Regions from separate parts of the Pseudarthrobacter sp. NPDC080039 genome, predicted to be linked through region 1. Evidence: riboswitches for the same ligand, from Rfam matches in the RefSeq annotation. Region 1 holds a riboswitch; each other region holds the start of a gene.
What was found. Region 1 has a riboswitch for thiamine pyrophosphate ahead of thiC (phosphomethylpyrimidine synthase ThiC). Riboswitches for the same ligand answer to the same signal wherever they lie in the genome.
Positions count from the first base shown of each region.

Region 1 (5,747 bases):
TCAGCCTGATGCAGCCCCTCTTCGACGTCCGCCACCAGCTCAGCGATGACGACTTCCAGCGCGAATTCGTCCGCCGGATCTACGCCACCGACCTCCAGCAGCCAGCCACCGTTGAGGAAAAACGCTCCGCCCGCAGGCTTCGGCTCCAGGCGCCGTCCTGGGAGGCCCCGCTGCACATTGTTCCCGGCGTGCCCACCCTCGTCCTGACCGGTGGCTGGGAGCCGTTGTACGAGGAAATTGCCGGTTACCTGCGGGAGACCGGCGCCCTGCACCGCGTTGCCGCGGGAGGGCACCGGCCCCATGACTCCCCGGATGGGGACCGGACCATCCGGCAGTTCATCAGCCAGGTCAGCCGGAGCCAGCCGGCCCGGGCGTCCTAGCTGTCCGCGGGAACCCGCAGCTCCGGCAGGTACACCTTGCCGCCGGCCGCCAGGAATTCCTGGCTCTTCTCCCGCATGCCGGAGGCCATTTCCGCCAGGGCGGCCTGCGAGTCGGCCGACCCGTATTCGTCCCGGATGTCCTGGCTGATCCGCATGGAGCAGAACTTCGGCCCGCACATGGAGCAGAAATGCGCGGTCTTGGCGGGTTCTGCGGGAAGGGTTTCGTCGTGGAAGGCCTCCGCCGTCACCGGATCCAGAGACAGGGCGAACTGGTCACGCCACCGGAATTCGAACCGCGCCTTGGACAGGGCATCATCACGTTCGTGCGCCCCCGGGTGCCCCTTGGCGAGGTCTGCGGCGTGGGCGGCGATCTTATAGGTGATGACGCCTGTCTTGACGTCGTCCTTGTTGGGCAGGCCCAGGTGTTCCTTGGGGGTGACGTAGCAGAGCATCGCGGTGCCGTAACGGGCGATCTCGGTGGCGCCGATTGCCGAGGTGATGTGGTCGTAGCCGGGGGCGACGTCGGTCACCAGCGGGCCCAGGGTGTAGAAGGGCGCACCCTTGCACAGCTCCTGCTGGCGCTCCACGTTTTCCCGTACCAGGTGGAAGGGAACGTGGCCGGGGCCTTCCACCATCACTTGTACGTCATACTCCCACGCGCGCTGGGTGAGCTCGGCAAGCGTGTCCAGCTCGGCGAACTGGGCGGCGTCGTTGGCGTCCGCCGTGGAACCGGGGCGCAGGCCGTCCCCGAGGGAGAAGGCGACGTCGTACTTGGCGAAGATTTCGCACAGTTCGTCGAAGTGCGTGTACAGGAAGTTTTCCTGGTGGTGGGCCAGGCACCAGCCCGCCATGATCGATCCGCCCCGGGAGACGATGCCCGTCACCCGGTTTGCCGTGAGCGGGACGTACCGGAGAAGCACGCCGGCGTGGATGGTCATGTAGTCCACGCCTTGCTCGCACTGTTCAATGACGGTGTCGCGGAAGATCTCCCAGGTCAACGCGTTGGCTTCGCCGTTCACCTTTTCCAGGGCCTGGTAGATCGGCACGGTGCCGATCGGCACGGGGGAGTTGCGGATGATCCACTCGCGGGTCGTGTGGATGTCGTCGCCCGTGGACAGGTCCATGACGGTGTCGGCGCCCCACTGGGTGGCCCACTGCAGCTTGTCCACTTCCTCCGCGATGGAGCTGGTCACGGCGGAGTTGCCGATGTTGGCGTTGATCTTCACCAGGAAGGCCTTGCCGATGATCATCGGCTCGGATTCGGGGTGGTTGATGTTGTTGGGGATAATGGCGCGGCCTGCGGCCACCTCGCTCCTGACCAGTTCAACGTCGCAGTTTTCGCGCAGCGCCACAAAGCGCATCTCCTGCGTGATGATGCCCTGCCGGGCATAGTGCATCTGCGTCACTGTCCTGCCGTCGACGGCGCGGCGGGGCTCCGGCTGTCCGCCCTTCCACTCCGCGGAGGCGGCACCGCGGCGCACGGCGGAGCGGCCGTCGTCGAGCAGGTTGCGCTCCCGGCCGCTGTAGGGCTCGGTGTCCCCCCGCGCCGCGATCCACTCCGAGCGGAAGGGCTGCAGGCCGCGCACGGGGTCGCTTCCGGGCCCCGCGGTCCGGTAGGTCCGGAACGGCGGGTTTTCCTGGCCGTTGGGTGACGGCTCCAGGGCAATTTCCGTCACCGGCACCCGGATTCCCGCCTTTTCGTCCTCGACGTAGGCGAGTGAATGGGACTTCAGTGACTGGGTTACGGGCTGTTCCGATGCGTCCCCGAAATCGCCCGCGGACTGCAGGAGGTCAGGGTTCAGCTGGGTGTTTTGTGTACTCAAGGGAATACTCACTTCCTTCGCCGGCATTATCCGGACAGGTTCAACGGTCGCAGGCTGCAACAGCCCGATCTCAGCCCCTGCAAGGGCACCCGTGTGGTCAGGAACGAAGCTACCACAGGCTCCTGGACGAGGCTTGTCACAATTGCGGTGCTAGCCTGACCGGGCATCGAAAGGAGCCCCATGGCAGACATCATCCACTTCCGCGGGCCCGTCCTGGCCGCCGCGGACCAGGTACGGCACGGGCTGTGGTCCGTGGATGGAAGGCTCACCTTCAGCAAGCCCGCAACCCATCCGGGCAGGGTGCTCGACGGATGGGTGCTGCCGGGCTTCGTGGACGCGCACTGCCATATCGGGCTGGGGGCCGCCGGCCCGGTGGATCCGCCTGTTGCCAGGGAACAGGCACTGGCCGACCTCACCGCCGGAACCCTGCTGGTCCGTGACGCGGGGTCCCCTGCCGATACCCGCTGGATGCAGGGCGGAACGGAGTTCCCGGTGCTGGTCCGCGCCGGGCGGCACATCGCCCGTACCCGCCGCTATCTGCGGGGCTTCGCGGAGGAGGTGGAGCCTGAGGGCCTCGTGGAGGCCGTGCGCAAGCAGGCACGCGACGGCGACGGCTGGGTCAAGCTGGTGGGGGACTGGATCGACCGCAGCGCCGGCGACCTGGCGCCTTCCTTTCCTGCCGCCGTCGTACGTGATGCCGTCCAGGCGGCCCACGACGAAGGTGCCCGGGTGACCGCCCACTGCTTTGCCGAAGACACCCTGGACCAGATGCTGGACGCAGGGATCGACTGCATCGAGCACGCCACCGGACTCCTGCCGCGGCACCTGCCCCGGTTCGCCGAACAGGGCGTACCGATCGTTCCCACGCTGATCAACATTGCCACCTTCCCGGACATTGCGGCGCAGGCCGACGCCAAGTTCCCCCGCTATGCGGCCCACATGCGGGCCTTGTGGGAACGGAGGCTGGAGCGGGTGGCGGAGGCCCATGCCGCCGGCGTGCGTATTTTTGCCGGCACGGATGCGGGCAGCGTGATCCGGCACGGCCGGATTGCCGACGAGATCCTTGCCCTGCACGGCGCCGGGCTCCCCATGGCTGCAGCCCTTGACGCGGCCTGCTGGGCAGCGCGTGCCTGGCTGGGGGCGGACGGCCTGGCGGAAGGGGCGCGCGCCGACGTCGTGGTGTGCCGGGAAGATCCACGGGCGGTGCCCGGGACGATCAAGGCCCTGGAACACGTGGTGCTGGGCGGACACATCATCCGCTGACCCACGGCGCTGCGGGGACTTGGAATAAATTGAAGCTTCAAGTAATTTTAATGTGTGACAGGCCGCCAATGGGACGGCCTCCAACGCAAGGAGCCTTCACGTGACTACAGCATCCAGCACCCGGGATCTTCTTCCCGCCGACCTCGCCATGGGCACGGTGATGCTCAAGGTGGGCGACATGAAGGTTATGACCGACTACTACCAGCGGGCGCTTGGCCTTGAGGTGGTGGCCGAGCAGGACGGCGGCCTCTATTTCGGCAGGCTCGGCCGGCCGCTGGTCCACCTGGCGCCCGCGCCTGGGCTGCACCTTCCCGGCAGGGGGGAGGCGGGCCTGTTCCATACCGCCCTGCTGTTCGAGGACCAGGCTTCCCTTGCCGCCACCGTCGCAACGGCCGCGCAGTACGAGCCCCGGTCCTTCACCGGGAGTGCCGACCACCTGGTGAGCGAGGCCTTCTACTTCACCGATCCCGAAGGAAACGGCATTGAGTTGTACTGGGACCGGCCGCGCAGCAACTGGTCCTGGAACGGGACTGACGTGGTCATGGACAGCCTGGCCCTGCCGCCCCAGCGCTACCTTGAGCAGCACCTGACCGAGCAGTCCCTGGAAGGCCAGCGGCAAACATCCGCTGGCGTGGGCCACGTGCACCTCCAGGTGGGCGACGTCCAGACCGCCCGGGACTTCTACGTGGGAACACTGGGCTTCGAGAAGACGGCGGGCTGGCACGGGCAGGCGCTGTTCGTTTCCGCGGGCCGCTACCACCACCACATGGCTATGAACGTCTGGAACAGCCGCGGCGCCGGCCCCCGCAAGGACACCCTTGGGCTGGGTGAGGTGCTCATCGAAGTTCCCTCGGGTGACGACGTCGGCGCACTGGCTGACCGGCTCAAGGTCGCCGGGGTGCCCTCGCACCACACGGGAGCCGAGCTCCGCTTCGAAGACCCGTGGCGCAACCGGATCCGGGTGGCCGTCCACTGAGCCACCGCGCTGCCGGCGGCGTCCGGCCCCAGGACCGTTGCGTGCGCCGGCAGCTTCGCAGCTACTAGGCTGATCCCGTACGGACGGGCAGCACGCAGTGCCCGGCACGCAGTTCCGCCAACGGAAGAAGGGCACACGCCATGGGCTTCACCGAAATTTTTGTTGCCACCCATGACGCCGCGCTGAAACGCGCCGGCATCCTCGACGAAGGACGCGCCTCCGCGGAAAGCGCCCCCGCCGGCCAGGCTGTGCGCATCCAGGGAATCAGTGACTTCGAGGTGGAGCAGCTCGGCGACCTTGCCGGCACTGCCGTTCACGCCGCCGGGGCCGATTATGAGTTGACCATGGTGGACGTGGCCAGCGATTCCCTCCTTGCCGTGCCGCCGGCGATGGTGCGCGCCCTCGCGGACCTGCTCTCCTACGAGACCGAAGGCGAAGGCAACGTCCTGGATGACGTCGCCGTCCAGTGGGCCGCCCAGGAAGACATGCCGTTCGGTGCCGGACAGGCCAGGACCTACGTGCAGCAACTGGCGCAGCTTGCGGCCGGAATCAATGATTCGGAGCGGACGGGACTGTACGTCTGGTCGGCCTGAAGCGCCGGACGTCCCCAAAGTCGAAATAACGCCACTCGTCTGGCACAATAGACAGGTACTCGATCTGCGCGGCCCCTCTCTCCGCGTCCGGATCCTGTCCTTCGAACCCGCAAGTACGGCCCGCCCCACGGGTGCAGAAAGCCGGGTTCACCCCTTTTTCTGAAACAGGAGTGACCACAAAAGTGGCCGTAAAGATTCGCCTTAAGCGCTTCGGCAAGATGCGCGCCCCGTACTACCGCATCGTCGTTGCGGACTCACGCACCAAGCGTGATGGCCGTGCCATCGAGGAAATCGGCAAGTACCACCCCACCGAAGAGCCCTCATTCATCGAGGTCAACTCCGAGCGTGCACAGTACTGGCTGTCCGTCGGCGCCCAGCCGTCCGAGCAGGTCGCCGCGATCCTGAAGATCACCGGTGACTGGCAGAAGTTCAAGGGCCTGCCGGGCCAGGAAGGCACCCTCAAGACCAAGGTCGAGAAGGAAGCCTTCGTTGCACCGGAGAAGGGCTCCGTCATCATCCCGGAAGCCATCACCAAGAAGGCATCCAAGTCTGACGCTGCCGAGGCCCCGGCCGACGCCGAAGCTGAGACCACCGAGGCTGAGTAGATTGCTGGCAGAAGCGCTGGAGCACCTGGTCCGGGGAATCGTTGATTCCCCGGATGACGTCAAGGTCAGTTCCAAGAGCAACCGCCGCGGGGATACCCTCGAGGTGC
Region 1 is NZ_JBFBKY010000004.1:7,814-13,560, reverse strand. Features, by position in the region: gene AB0313_RS05950 (alpha/beta fold hydrolase) at 1-380, shown strand, start outside; gene thiC (phosphomethylpyrimidine synthase ThiC) at 377-2,182, opposite strand; TPP riboswitch at 2,199-2,306, opposite strand; gene AB0313_RS05940 (amidohydrolase family protein) at 2,384-3,466, shown strand; gene AB0313_RS05935 (VOC family protein) at 3,567-4,442, shown strand; gene AB0313_RS05930 (hypothetical protein) at 4,583-5,035, shown strand; gene rpsP (30S ribosomal protein S16) at 5,218-5,640, shown strand; gene AB0313_RS05920 (RNA-binding protein) at 5,642-5,747, shown strand, end outside.

Region 2 (5,747 bases), on a different contig from region 1:
CAGACTGCACCGCAACCGCGCCCCTCCATAATAGCGGCGGCCCGGCCTGCAAACGTCAGGAATGCAGCCTCGGCGCGTCGAAGAAAGCCACCTCCAGGCGGCAGGACTGTTTGAACGCGGTCAGCATCGCTGCCCTCTCCTGCGCAGAGGCGTTCCGTCCGGCGGCGTCAACGATCGATATGGCCCGGCGGGTGGCCGCGGCAAACGCCTCATCCGCATAGGTGCGGAGCCACGCGGCGTAGGCGTGCCCGTCAGGCTCACCGGCGGCAACGAACCGCGCGTGGAGCTTCTCCCCCACTTCGGCGTAGAGCCAGAAACAGGGCAGGACGGCGGCAGCCAGGACTGCATAGCTGCCCGACGCCGACGCCGCGGTGAGGTGGTCCACGTATGCCTTTGTGACGGGGCCCAGTCCGCTCTGCGCCGGGCGGCTACTCAGCCAGGAGCGGTGGAGTTCCGATTCCACCTCGAGGCACTGCTGTGCGGAGCCGGCCCAGAACAGCTGCTCGGCTTCCGATGGTGCGAGGGCGCTGGCCCGGGCCAGGACCCTGGAGTAGCCGTTGAGGTAAAGGGCATCCTGGGCCAGGTAGTAGGCGAAGTCCTTCTCCTCAAGCTCGCCCGAGCCCAGGCTCCGGATAAAGTCCAGCGCGTAGATGTCGTCGAGGTCCTGTTGGGCTTCGTCCCACAGCCGGGCAGCGAAGCCCCCTTCATGAAGGGCGGGCCGCAGGTGGTGGAAGTGGTGCACGGGCCCGTTCCCGTGGCCCACCTCCAGCTCTCCGGAGTTCTCAAGCGCACCGGCGAGCCAGGGCTTCACGGTCCGCAGCGACGCTTCCCAGTCGCCCACCCGGGCCTGCACGGTGGCCATCGCAGAAGACAGGGAGCAGCCGGTGCCGTGGCTGTTGCGGGTGGCAATCCGGTTGCCCCGGACTTCCACCACGTCCTGTGCCAGCAGGCCTGAGGCGTTGACCAGCGCGTCAGGGCAGTCCGTCCCCGCCAAGTGGCCGCCCTTCACCAGTACCGTGGCTCCGGTGGTCTTCGCCAACTGCTTCCCCTGGTCCAGGGCCGCGTCCCAGCTCTCCGCCGGCTCCGCCCCCACCAGCATGGCAAGCTCGGGCAGGTTGGGGGTAATGAGATGGGCAAGAGGCAGCAGTTCCCGGAGGGCAGCTTCGGCGGATTCCTTGAGCAGCCGGTCACCGCTGGTTGCCACCATCACCGGGTCCAGGACCACGACGGCGGGACGTACTTTCTCCAGCCAGCCGCGGACAGTGCGGATTACCGCTTCATCTCCCAGCATGCCGATCTTGACGGCGTCGATGCTGATGTCGTCGCTGACGGCGTCCAGCTGCTGCGCCAGGAACGCAACCGGGGGAACGTGCACGGCCTGCACCCCCCGTGTGTTCTGTGCGGTGAGGGCCGTAATCACGGCCATGCCGTATCCACCGTGGGCGGCGATGCTTTTCAGGTCTGCCTGGATCCCTGCTCCACCCGAGGGATCGGAGCCCGCGATGGAAAGTACCCGTGGAACGTCGCGGCCCACGGGCGCCCCCGCAGGAGCACCCGGTACGGCCGGAAGGGTCATGGAAAGGGTCGTAGACAAGAGACATCCCTTCGCCGGTGCTAGCCGGACAGGTTCAACGGGTCTGGATCTCAGCCGGCCTTCTGCTCGGCACCCCGTGTCGAGGTCCAGCCTAGCCGCTGGCGCGCATCCGGAAAAAGGTGACAGCCCCTTCCCTGCACCCAGCAGAAATCCCCGCCGTGCGGAGAATTCCCCCTGTACTTACAGGGGGAACTGTCCACAAAACGGGGACTCCTGGCTGTTTCTGTGCTGCTGTCCGTTCCGGACGTGTGGCTTACAGCTCCGAAGCGGGCACACCGACACCGAGGATGATCGGTTCCTCGGCGGCCTTGCCCACCTCAGCCGACGGAACAGCGGTCTCCGGGGCCTTGGCCTCGTGGGAGTGGCCCGACGCGGTCGCCTGGACACTCTCGTGGTGCTGCACCGCGGTCTCGTTGGCGGCGCCCTGGGCACGGCTGGCAGCGCGGTGGCGGCGCGGCCGCCGCTGCCGGGACTGCTCCAGAGTGTGGTCCGAATAGTCCTTTTCAGCCGGAGCATCAACGGTGGCGCGCGCTTCCCCTCCCCCGGCAGTCCGCCCTTCCGGTGCCGGCTGGTCAGCTGCAGGTTCGGCGCCCGTCGGGGCAGCGGCGGCCTTGCCGGGTGCATCCTCGACAGAGGATGCGGGCTGGCCCAGGTGGGCGAACGCTTCTGCGAGCCGGTCCAGGGTCAGGGCCGGCTTGGGGTGGTGCTCCTCCGCGTGCTCCACGAAGGGAAGCGGGACTTCCTCTCCCCCGAAGGTCAGGACAGCCGCCGGTCGGGCCGGGGCGTCGGCGTCGTGCTTCTCCTCCATGGGTGCAGGCGCAGGCGGAGCCGGTGGCACCTGCCGGGCAGCCGCCACCTCATCGTCGTGCAGATGGGCGGCATGGGCAGCAGCCGCGATGTTTGCCAGGGCAAGCCGGGTGGCTTCTGCTTTGGCGTGCCGCTCCGCGTCTGCCGCCTCCGGCAGGACCGTGTGGACCTGCACCGCGGGCACCGGCGCAGCCTCGGGTTGCTGGCCGCCGCGTCCGCGCCGGCGCTTGCGCTCGGAACGGGGTCCCTGCTGGGCGTTGTCGGTCCGCTGCGCCTCGGGACGGTGCACCTCGGCCCGCGGTTCGGGGCGGCTGTCGGTGCGCTGGACGTGGTGCTCGGCGGCCACGATGTTTGCGCGGCGGTGTTCCACCGGATCGTCGTGGGTGACCACGCCGCGGCCGGCGCAGGCCTCACACTGCTCGCCAAAGACTTCCAGCAACCCGGTGCCCATGCGCTTGCGGGTCATCTGGACAAGGCCCAGCGACGTCACTTCGGCCACCTGGTGCTTGGTCCGGTCCCGGCCCAGGCACTCCACCAGCCGGCGCAGGACAAGGTCGCGGTTGGATTCGAGGACCATGTCGATGAAGTCGATGACGATAATGCCGCCGATGTCGCGCAGGCGCAGCTGGCGCACCACTTCTTCGGCTGCTTCGAGGTTGTTCTTGGTGACGGTTTCCTCGAGGTTGCCGCCGCTGCCGGTGAACTTGCCGGTGTTGACGTCCACCACTGTCATGGCCTCGGTGCGGTCGATCACCAGGGACCCGCCGGAGGGCAGGAAGACCTTGCGCTCAAGGGCCTTGTGGATCTGTTCGTCGATGCGCCAGGCGGAGAAGATGTCCTGGTCCTTGGTCCACTTCTCGAGCCGCCCCACCAGGTCAGGTGCCACGTAGGTGACGTAGGCCTCGATGGTGTCCCAGGCTTCCTCGCCGGAAACGATGAGCTTGGAGAAGTCTTCGTTGAAGACGTCTCGGACGACCTTGATGGTCAGGTCCGGTTCGCCGTACAGCAGTTCCGGAGCCAGGATCTTGGTGGACGCGGCCTGGCTTTCGATGCCTTCCCACTGGGCGCGCAGCCGGTTGATGTCGTGCGTCAGCTCTTCCTCGGAAGCGCCCTCGGCGGCAGTACGGACAATGACGCCGGCGTGCTCGGGCAGGCGGTCCTTGAGGATGCGCTTGAGCCGGTTGCGTTCGACGTCGGGCAGCTTGCGGGAGATGCCCGTCATTGAGCCGCCGGGCACGTAGACCAGGTAGCGTCCGGGAAGCGAGATCTGGCTGGTCAGGCGGGCACCCTTGTGGCCCACGGGGTCCTTGGTGACCTGGACCAGCACGGTGTCGCCGGACTTGAGCGCGTTTTCGATGCGGCGCTGCTTGCCCTCGAGGTTCACGGCTTCCCAGTTGACCTCGCCGGCGTAGAGGACGGCGTTGCGGCCCCGGCCGATGTCGACGAATGCAGCTTCCATTGACGGCAGCACGTTCTGCACCTTGCCCAGGTACACGTTGCCGATCAGTGAGTCCTGCTGGGTCTTGGACACGAAGTGTTCTGCCAGGACGCCGTCTTCGAGGACGGCGATCTGGATCCTGTCGTCGCGCTGGCGAACGATCATCTGGCGGTCGACGGACTCCCGGCGCGCCAGGAACTCTGCCTCGGTGATGACGGTGCGGCGGCGGCCGGTGTCGCGGGATTCACGGCGGCGCTGCTTCTTGGCCTCAAGCCGGGTGGAACCCTTTACGCTGGTCACCCGGTTGCTCACCGGGACGTCGCTGACAGGTCGCGGTGCACGGACCCTGGTCACCGTGTTGGGGGGATCGTCATCTCCGCCGCCGGTCAGTTCAAGGTCCTGGTCACCGCGGCGGCGGCGACGGCGGCGGCGGGAGGTCACCCCGTCCTCCACCTGCCCGGCGGTATCCTCGTCGGCCTCGTCTTCGGCGTCAGCCTCCGCGCCGTTTTCAAGGTCCTCGTCCGTCCTCTCGCCGGTCCGGCTGCGGCCACGGCGGCCACGGCTGCGGCGCCGGCGGCGGCTGGAGGAGTCGTCGGTGTCTTCGGCCTCCTCCTCTTCAGGCTCCTCTGCGGCGGCCGCGGCGGGGCGGACAACCGTGCTGAGGTCCGGGGCCTGGAAGAGCACTGAGGTGGGCGACGCGGGTTCCAGGAAGAGCGAGCCAAAGGGGCTGGCGGGCGCGGCGGTTTCTCCGGCCGGAGCGGCCGCTGGTTCCCTGTCCTGCTTCGCAGCCTCTGCGGCGGTGGGCTCCTGGGTGGCCTGCTGCTCACCGGCATCCGGGGCGGCGGGCTCCTGGGCGGCGGTGGCTGCCTGGGCGGAGGCGGACTCCTGCTCCCCGGCGTTCGACGCTGTGGATTCAGCAACGACAGCTTCCGCCTCGTTGGCTTCCACCACGGGGGCCGCAGCGGGGGATGCAACCTTGCGGGTGGCGACCCGGCGGCGGCGAACGAGTTTGGTTTCAACGTCGGCCGCAGGTGCCGGAGCAGATGCAGCACCGGGCTCCTCAGCGGCGGGACTGTCAACAACGGCAGCGGCGACGGCGGGGTCTGCTTCATCGGCGAAGGCGGGCAGGGGTTCGGCAGCGTCGACTTTTTTCCTGGCGCGGGTCCGACGGGCCGGCGCCTTGGGCGCCTCTTCCGCCACGGCACCGTCAGCACCGGTGGGGTCAGGGGCCTCTGAGCCGCCCCCGGCGGCCGTCACGTCTTCGCTGGTCTTTGGAGCCGCCTTGCGGCGCGTACGCGGGGCCTTCCTGGGTGCAGCAGCATCGGCGTCCGCTGCTGTGTCATTAACGGCCAGTTCCTGATCATTGTCCATATGTGGCAACACTCCTGCCCCTGACGTACCGCCACATCCGGCACCCATTGGGGCACATATTGTCAAAACCCGCAGGCGTTGACAGAAGTCAAGTGGATACTCCCAGGTTCGCACCGTCGTTGGGGTGCGGCAGCCCGTGGGAGCCGGTGGATGTTCTGAAAACCCGTTGTTCCACGTGCCACAACCAGGTGCCGCCCAATGGAGTCGCGGGTGTGCCGGAAGAATCCGAAGCCTGCCCTGCTCATCATTGGCGGTCTTGGGAACAAGCCACCGGACCGGAGTCCGAATGTGGATCGGCTTCCAGCCACGTTCATTCTCTCATACCGCGGCAGGATCGCCGCGGAGGCAGGTGCTGCTGTTCCCGTTGCTGTGTGATGGCTCCAGCCGCCGGCGTTACAATCAGGCACAGGAGCACCGGACGAAAAGGACGCCACACCCATGCCCAGCATCTCCCCCGTCAGCGCCCAGGAACATGGACGGGCAGCCGATCCACAGGCCAGTGCTGCCGGAAGCCTTCCCCCCATGGCCCGGAACCGG
Region 2 is NZ_JBFBKY010000012.1:58,508-64,254, reverse strand. Features, by position in the region: gene thiD (bifunctional hydroxymethylpyrimidine kinase/phosphomethylpyrimidine kinase) at 56-1,576, opposite strand; TPP riboswitch at 1,584-1,681, opposite strand; gene AB0313_RS13965 (Rne/Rng family ribonuclease) at 1,848-5,210, opposite strand; gene AB0313_RS13960 (vitamin K epoxide reductase family protein) at 5,649-5,747, shown strand, end outside.
Region 2: linked by a shared signal. The riboswitch ahead of thiD (bifunctional hydroxymethylpyrimidine kinase/phosphomethylpyrimidine kinase) and the one ahead of thiC (phosphomethylpyrimidine synthase ThiC) in region 1 are both predicted to bind thiamine pyrophosphate.

Region 3 (5,747 bases), on a different contig from region 1:
TGGGCTGCGATCTTATAGGTGATCACTCCGGTCTTCACGTCATCCTTGTTCGGCAACCCGAGGTGCTCCTTGGGCGTGACGTAGCACAGCATGGCGGTGCCGTACCGGGCGATCTCCGTCGCTCCGATGGCTGAGGTGATGTGGTCATACCCCGGTGCAACGTCCGTGACCAACGGCCCCAGGGTGTAAAAGGGTGCGCCGTCGCAGAGTTCCTGCTGGCGTTCGACGTTTTCACGGACCAGGTGGAACGGGATGTGACCGGGTCCTTCGACCATGACCTGCACATCGTACGTCCAGGCGCGCTTTGTCAGTTCGGCCAGGGTGTCCAGTTCGGCGAACTGGGCCGCGTCGTTGGCATCCGCCGTGGAACCCGGGCGCAGACCGTCACCGAGGGAGAACGCGACGTCGTACTTCGCGAAAATCTCGCAGAGCTCGTCGAAGTGCGTGTACAGGAAGTTCTCCTGATGGTGGGCCAGGCACCAACCCGCCATGATTGACCCGCCACGGGACACGATCCCCGTCACCCGGTTTGCGGTCAGGGGTACGTAGCGCAGCAGCACGCCGGCGTGGACGGTCATGTAGTCCACGCCCTGCTCGCACTGTTCGATCACGGTGTCGCGGTAGATCTCCCACGTCAACTCGTTGGCTTGCCCATTGACTTTTTCCAGCGCTTGGTAGATCGGCACGGTGCCGATCGGGACGGGTGAGTTGCGGATGATCCATTCACGGGTGGTGTGGATGTCATCCCCGGTTGAGAGGTCCATCACGGTGTCGGCGCCCCATTGGGCCGCCCACTGCAGTTTGTCTACCTCCTCGGCAATGGAGGACGTCACGGCGGAGTTGCCGATGTTGGCGTTGATCTTCACCAGGAACGCTTTGCCGATGATCATCGGCTCGGACTCGGGGTGGTTGATGTTGTTCGGGATGATCGCCCGGCCGGCGGCGACTTCGGAGCGGACCAGTTCAACGTCGCAGTTCTCCCGTACCGCCACGAAGCGCATCTCCGGGGTGATGATGCCCTGGCGGGCGTAGTGCATCTGGGTGACGGTCCGGCCGTCTACGGCACGCCGGGGAACAGGCTGGGCACCCTTCCACTCGGCCGAAGCAGCACCGCGCCGCACCGCGGACTTGCCGTCATCAAGCAGGTTCCGTTCCCGGCCACCGTAAGGCTCGGTATCGGCCCGCAGTTCGATCCATTCGGACCGGAACGGCTCCAGGCCGATCACCGGATCACTGCCCGGCCCAGCTGTCCGGTAGACCGTGAAGGGGGGATTCTTCATCCCGTTCGGCGAATCCTCCAAGGCGATCTCCGTGACAGGGACGCTAATGCCGTGCTCCGGGTCGTGGGCATAGGCGAGCGAATGCGAATTCATGGCGTTCATGAGTGATTTCCTACTTCCTTCGCCGGCATGACCCGGACAGGTTCAACGGTCACGGACTGCATCAGCCCGATCTCAGCCCCTGCACCAGGGCCCCCGTGTGGATGTGACCAAGCTTACAGAGACCGTGGGCTGGGGGAAAATATGTCGGAGTAGCCGCGAGTACCGCGCCGCGCTCCGCCGGGGCCGGATTGGATACGGGCGCGTGAGCACGCGGGCCCAGAATGGTAAATGCCAGCTCGAAGGCCAGGTCCTGGATAGGATCTTCACGGACAAGGCCTCCGGCAGGGACACAGCCGGCCGCAACTCACGGAACTGCTGCAGTTCGCCCGCGACGGCACCGTGGTGGTGCACAGCATGGGCCGGCTCGCCCGGAGCTTGGACGATCTGCGGGCTCTGGTCCAAGGCCTTACCCGCAAAGGCGTGCGCGTGAAGTTCGTCGAAGAGAGCCTTCTTCACCGGTGAGGACTCCTCCATGCCCATCTCATGCTCTCCGTTATGGATGCCATCGCCGAATTCGAACGCTCCCTCATTAGGCAACGCCAAAAGGAAGGCATCCCCCTGGCTAATCAGTGCCGCGCCTACAAAGGACGGGAAAATACCCGCACACCGGAACGCGCAGCCGAACTGGTCCAGCGCGCCGGCAGCGGTGTACCAAAAGCCTTACTTGCCCGTGACTACGGGATCTGCCGCGAGACCCGTCTACCAGTACCTGCGCCACGCCAAGCTCGAGTAAACCGCTCCCTTGCCGGCGCCGCCGATGTGCCGAATCCTCCGCATCCTTAGCTCGACGGAATCTTCATTTTCGGCTTTTTACGTCTCGCAGGGGAGTAGCCATCGCGATTCGCAGCCGCACGGTACGGTCGGGGGCCATCGATGTTGCTGATTTTCTCGGCCGGGGTCTCGCGCCTTGCCGTTTCGTCATAAAAGGTAGGTAGCCGTTAGAGAAGAAATCTGCGACGACAAGCGAGTAAATCTGACAGTCTTTCGGAACTTCGTCTTGCGGGGACGAAGGGTTTGGCGGTCAGCCGAACAAGGGGATAGCAGAATTTACTGAGCTCGGCCGCTTCTGAGCCGACTGGAGCTATCAGCCTCAAACAGGGCAGCCTTCAGTCCTGCCATCCTTTTAGGTGAAAGCGTTTGAAGGACGTTGTCTTGAGTTCGGAGGGTCAAGCGCATGATGAGCTCGCTCAGCGTATCCAGGATTGTTTGACTGTTCCATAGGTCGGTCTCATCCCGGATTTTTAGAAGTTCTTGGCGGCATTGGTCTGCCAGGCGGCGTTCCCTGTCTTCTGAGATCTCTCCGTTGATCTGGGCGATCCGGATGAGCGCGGCCAAGAGGGCGGCGGCTTCGTTCGGAGTGAAGGACTCTTTTGAATCATCCGATAGCGACATCTTCGAAGACCCCGGGGGTTCTAACAGGCGGAGTGTCGTCTTGTTAATCCAGCCGGTACAACCTTGCGTAGCGGCGATGACTCGACGCCTCATCCCAAACGGGGTGTGGAAAGTATCCATATGAGCAAGTCGCATTTCATTCCATCCTTCGACTGATTCGAAGCTTGGCGGCCCGTATCTTGCTGACCTCTGGCCGGTAAGCAGCGAATTTACGCGTGTGGACTTTTTGGGTTCACCCGCACCTTCACTGCCCGGCAACGAGTTACTGAGCAGTGATGACTTGCGGGGATTCGGCTGCCTAGACAAAGACAATCGGATCCTCGCAGCATCGCGTGATGGACATCATACTGCGGGAGCCCGTGTTTGCACAAGAAAGCGCTGAATACTCACATATGTGCGCTTGGTTCTATTGGAGTGAGAGGAGGGCGGCTGCGAGAGCTGAGTCGATAATGAGGACATCGATAAACCCTCCGAGGATGGCGCCCCGCACGCCCGAAGCCTTGTTCGCCCCCGTCGCGACGCCCACAACCCGTTTGATGTTGCGCAGCGCGTGTAGGTCAATGCTGACCACCCGACCATCGGCCGGAGAGTCGACGGGCGCTCCGTGCTCGTCAAAGAACCTGGTGCAACAGTCGCCGACTGCCCCTGATGCGAGGAACTGCTCCAGCTCGGCCGGGGTGAATTGCATCGCGTCAATGATGGATGCAGACGCACCGCTCCCGACCGACCCTATGCCCACCAAGGCGAACTCTGCCTTACAGGCGGCGTCCAGGACGTTGCGGATTGAGGGTTCTCGGAGGAAGGTGTCTCGGCTCTCTTGCGAACCAACGACGGCGGGCGCATGCAACCGTGCGTCATCGGCACCAAGCTTAAGGGCAAGGGAGCGGACCAGGACATTACCGTCCGCGGCGGCATCAACGATTGAGAGGCCGCCGATCAGCGGAAGAACTTGCAGTCCAGTGTGGATGGGCTCCGCTTCAACACTGTCAACGACAGCCTGCACCGACGACCCCCACGATAGGGCTATGGAGCCGGCGTCGGGGAGGTTCTCCTTGACCCACGAGGCTCCCAGGCCGCCGACCTGCAGCAGCGGCGATTGGAAATCATTCCGCGAAGCTACACGGCATTCCAGCAGCCCGAAGGCCCTCTGCAATTCCTGTTCAAGCTGTGGATCGCGGTCAAAGGAGTCATTGATTCGGATTTCGACTATCCCCTGTTCACGCGCCGCGGCGAGAACTCGGGAGACGTTGGACCGGGACACCCCGATCGCAGTTGCAACTTCAGCCTGCGACCGACCCTCTACGTAGTAGAGACGCGCTGCGCGGGCGAGGAGTGCAGGTTCCCGGGGGGAGGGCATCAGTTGTGCCCGGGTGACAGGGGGGCCGTCTCCGGCATCACCGAAGCGCGGGCCTCCAGGGTCGGCAGGCAATCAATGGGCAGATCCATCAGTCCTTCTCTCCCGGATGGTGATTCCCGCCACAATAGCAACGCCAAGGGACTTGTGCATGCCACGTGTGTCGGCTTCAATTAGTCTACACGTGGTTGAGCATGGTTTGCACAAATATGCACACGGTTAATGGGAACACCTTTCCTTCAGCTTAGAGACAGATAGGAGGATTGCCGATGGGCGTGAGTGTCCGTTTCCTTCAAATCAGCGACCTCCACACTATGAACCCAAACGCACTCCTTCACGCCAAGGGAAACATCAGCCTCCGGTTGGCCACGGTCATGGACATGATGATGACGGTGGAGCCAGCTCCGGACATTATCCTTTTGACCGGCGACCTCGTCGACAGAACTTCCGGCTGGGACTACGACGAGGTATTGCAGTTCAGTGAACTCCTTGAGGAGGCCCTCCGCCGTCCGGTGGTAGCAATGATGGGTAATCATGACGACCGGGAAAAGTTCGAAGCCCTATTTGGAGTCATTCCGTCAAGTGCTGTGAGGCGCCCGGGAGACACCCATGACCACATGAGGATGGTTGGCGGCGCCAGGCTCCTGATAGTCGATTCTTCCGTCCCCGGTCGATCATACGGAGAGCTGAGTGCCGAACAGCTGAACTGGATCGCTTCCATGTCCTCCGAATCTGCGCCCCTGGGCACTGTCCTAAGCATGCATCATCCTCCCATTTCCTCCCCCATGCCTCAGCTGCGGTTTGCCGGACTACGCAATTCTGCCGATCTAGCCAAGGCGCTAGAAGGCAGTGACGTAAGGGGCATCGTGGCTGGCCACTACCATCACCCCTGCTCAGCGGTGTGGCACGGGATGCTGGTTTGGTGTGGCCCTTCCCTTGCCTACAGCCAGGATGTTTTGGCCGAGAACGCCCACATCCGAGGGTGGAACCATGGTGCTTTTTCCCTTATTGACATTCGTGCGGACGGAATGACTGCCTCGGTCGTTGACATCCCGGGAGAACTTGAAGCCCCGCTCCTTGACTTCGAATTGGACGTGGATACCAAGGAACTCCAGTGGCAGGAAGTAGTGCAGAAAAAGTCGGCGACTTCATACGTTGGAGTGAACACGGACGAGCAAATTATGCGTCAGGGCAAGCGGCGAAAGAGAGGGGCAGGATGACAGACGTCGCCGCCGTTATTTTCGATTACGGAGGAGTTCTGGCGGATGTTCAGAAACCTCGTGACGGGTTTACAGTGATGGGACATCTTGTCCACCAGCTGATTCCTGACTCCGCTCTCAGTGCCGCCGCAATCGGCGAAGACATTGAAGGTGCATGGGCTGCGTATGACGGGTGGAAGCGTCTCCAGAACCGGCAGCGGATACCCCTCGAGATGCCCCAGGGCATGTTCTGGGAACTGGTGACTTATAGGTGGCCCGACTCCACTAGGGATGTGGTTATTGCCCATGCCGCCCGCCTTACCCGTGAGCTCGAACTACAAGTAATTTCTCGGCCGGCTAATGCGGGAGTGGCTGAGGTCCTGCAGTCTCTCAGAAGGGCCGGCAAGAAACTCATACTGG
Region 3 is NZ_JBFBKY010000014.1:4,477-10,223, reverse strand. Features, by position in the region: gene thiC (phosphomethylpyrimidine synthase ThiC) at 1-1,382, opposite strand, end outside; TPP riboswitch at 1,380-1,489, opposite strand; partial or broken gene AB0313_RS14780 (recombinase family protein) at 1,522-2,115, shown strand; gene AB0313_RS14775 (hypothetical protein) at 2,430-2,909, opposite strand; gene AB0313_RS14770 (sugar-binding transcriptional regulator) at 3,181-4,131, opposite strand; gene AB0313_RS14765 (metallophosphoesterase) at 4,398-5,348, shown strand; gene AB0313_RS14760 (HAD family hydrolase) at 5,345-5,747, shown strand, end outside.
Region 3: linked by a shared signal. The riboswitch ahead of thiC (phosphomethylpyrimidine synthase ThiC) and the one ahead of thiC (phosphomethylpyrimidine synthase ThiC) in region 1 are both predicted to bind thiamine pyrophosphate.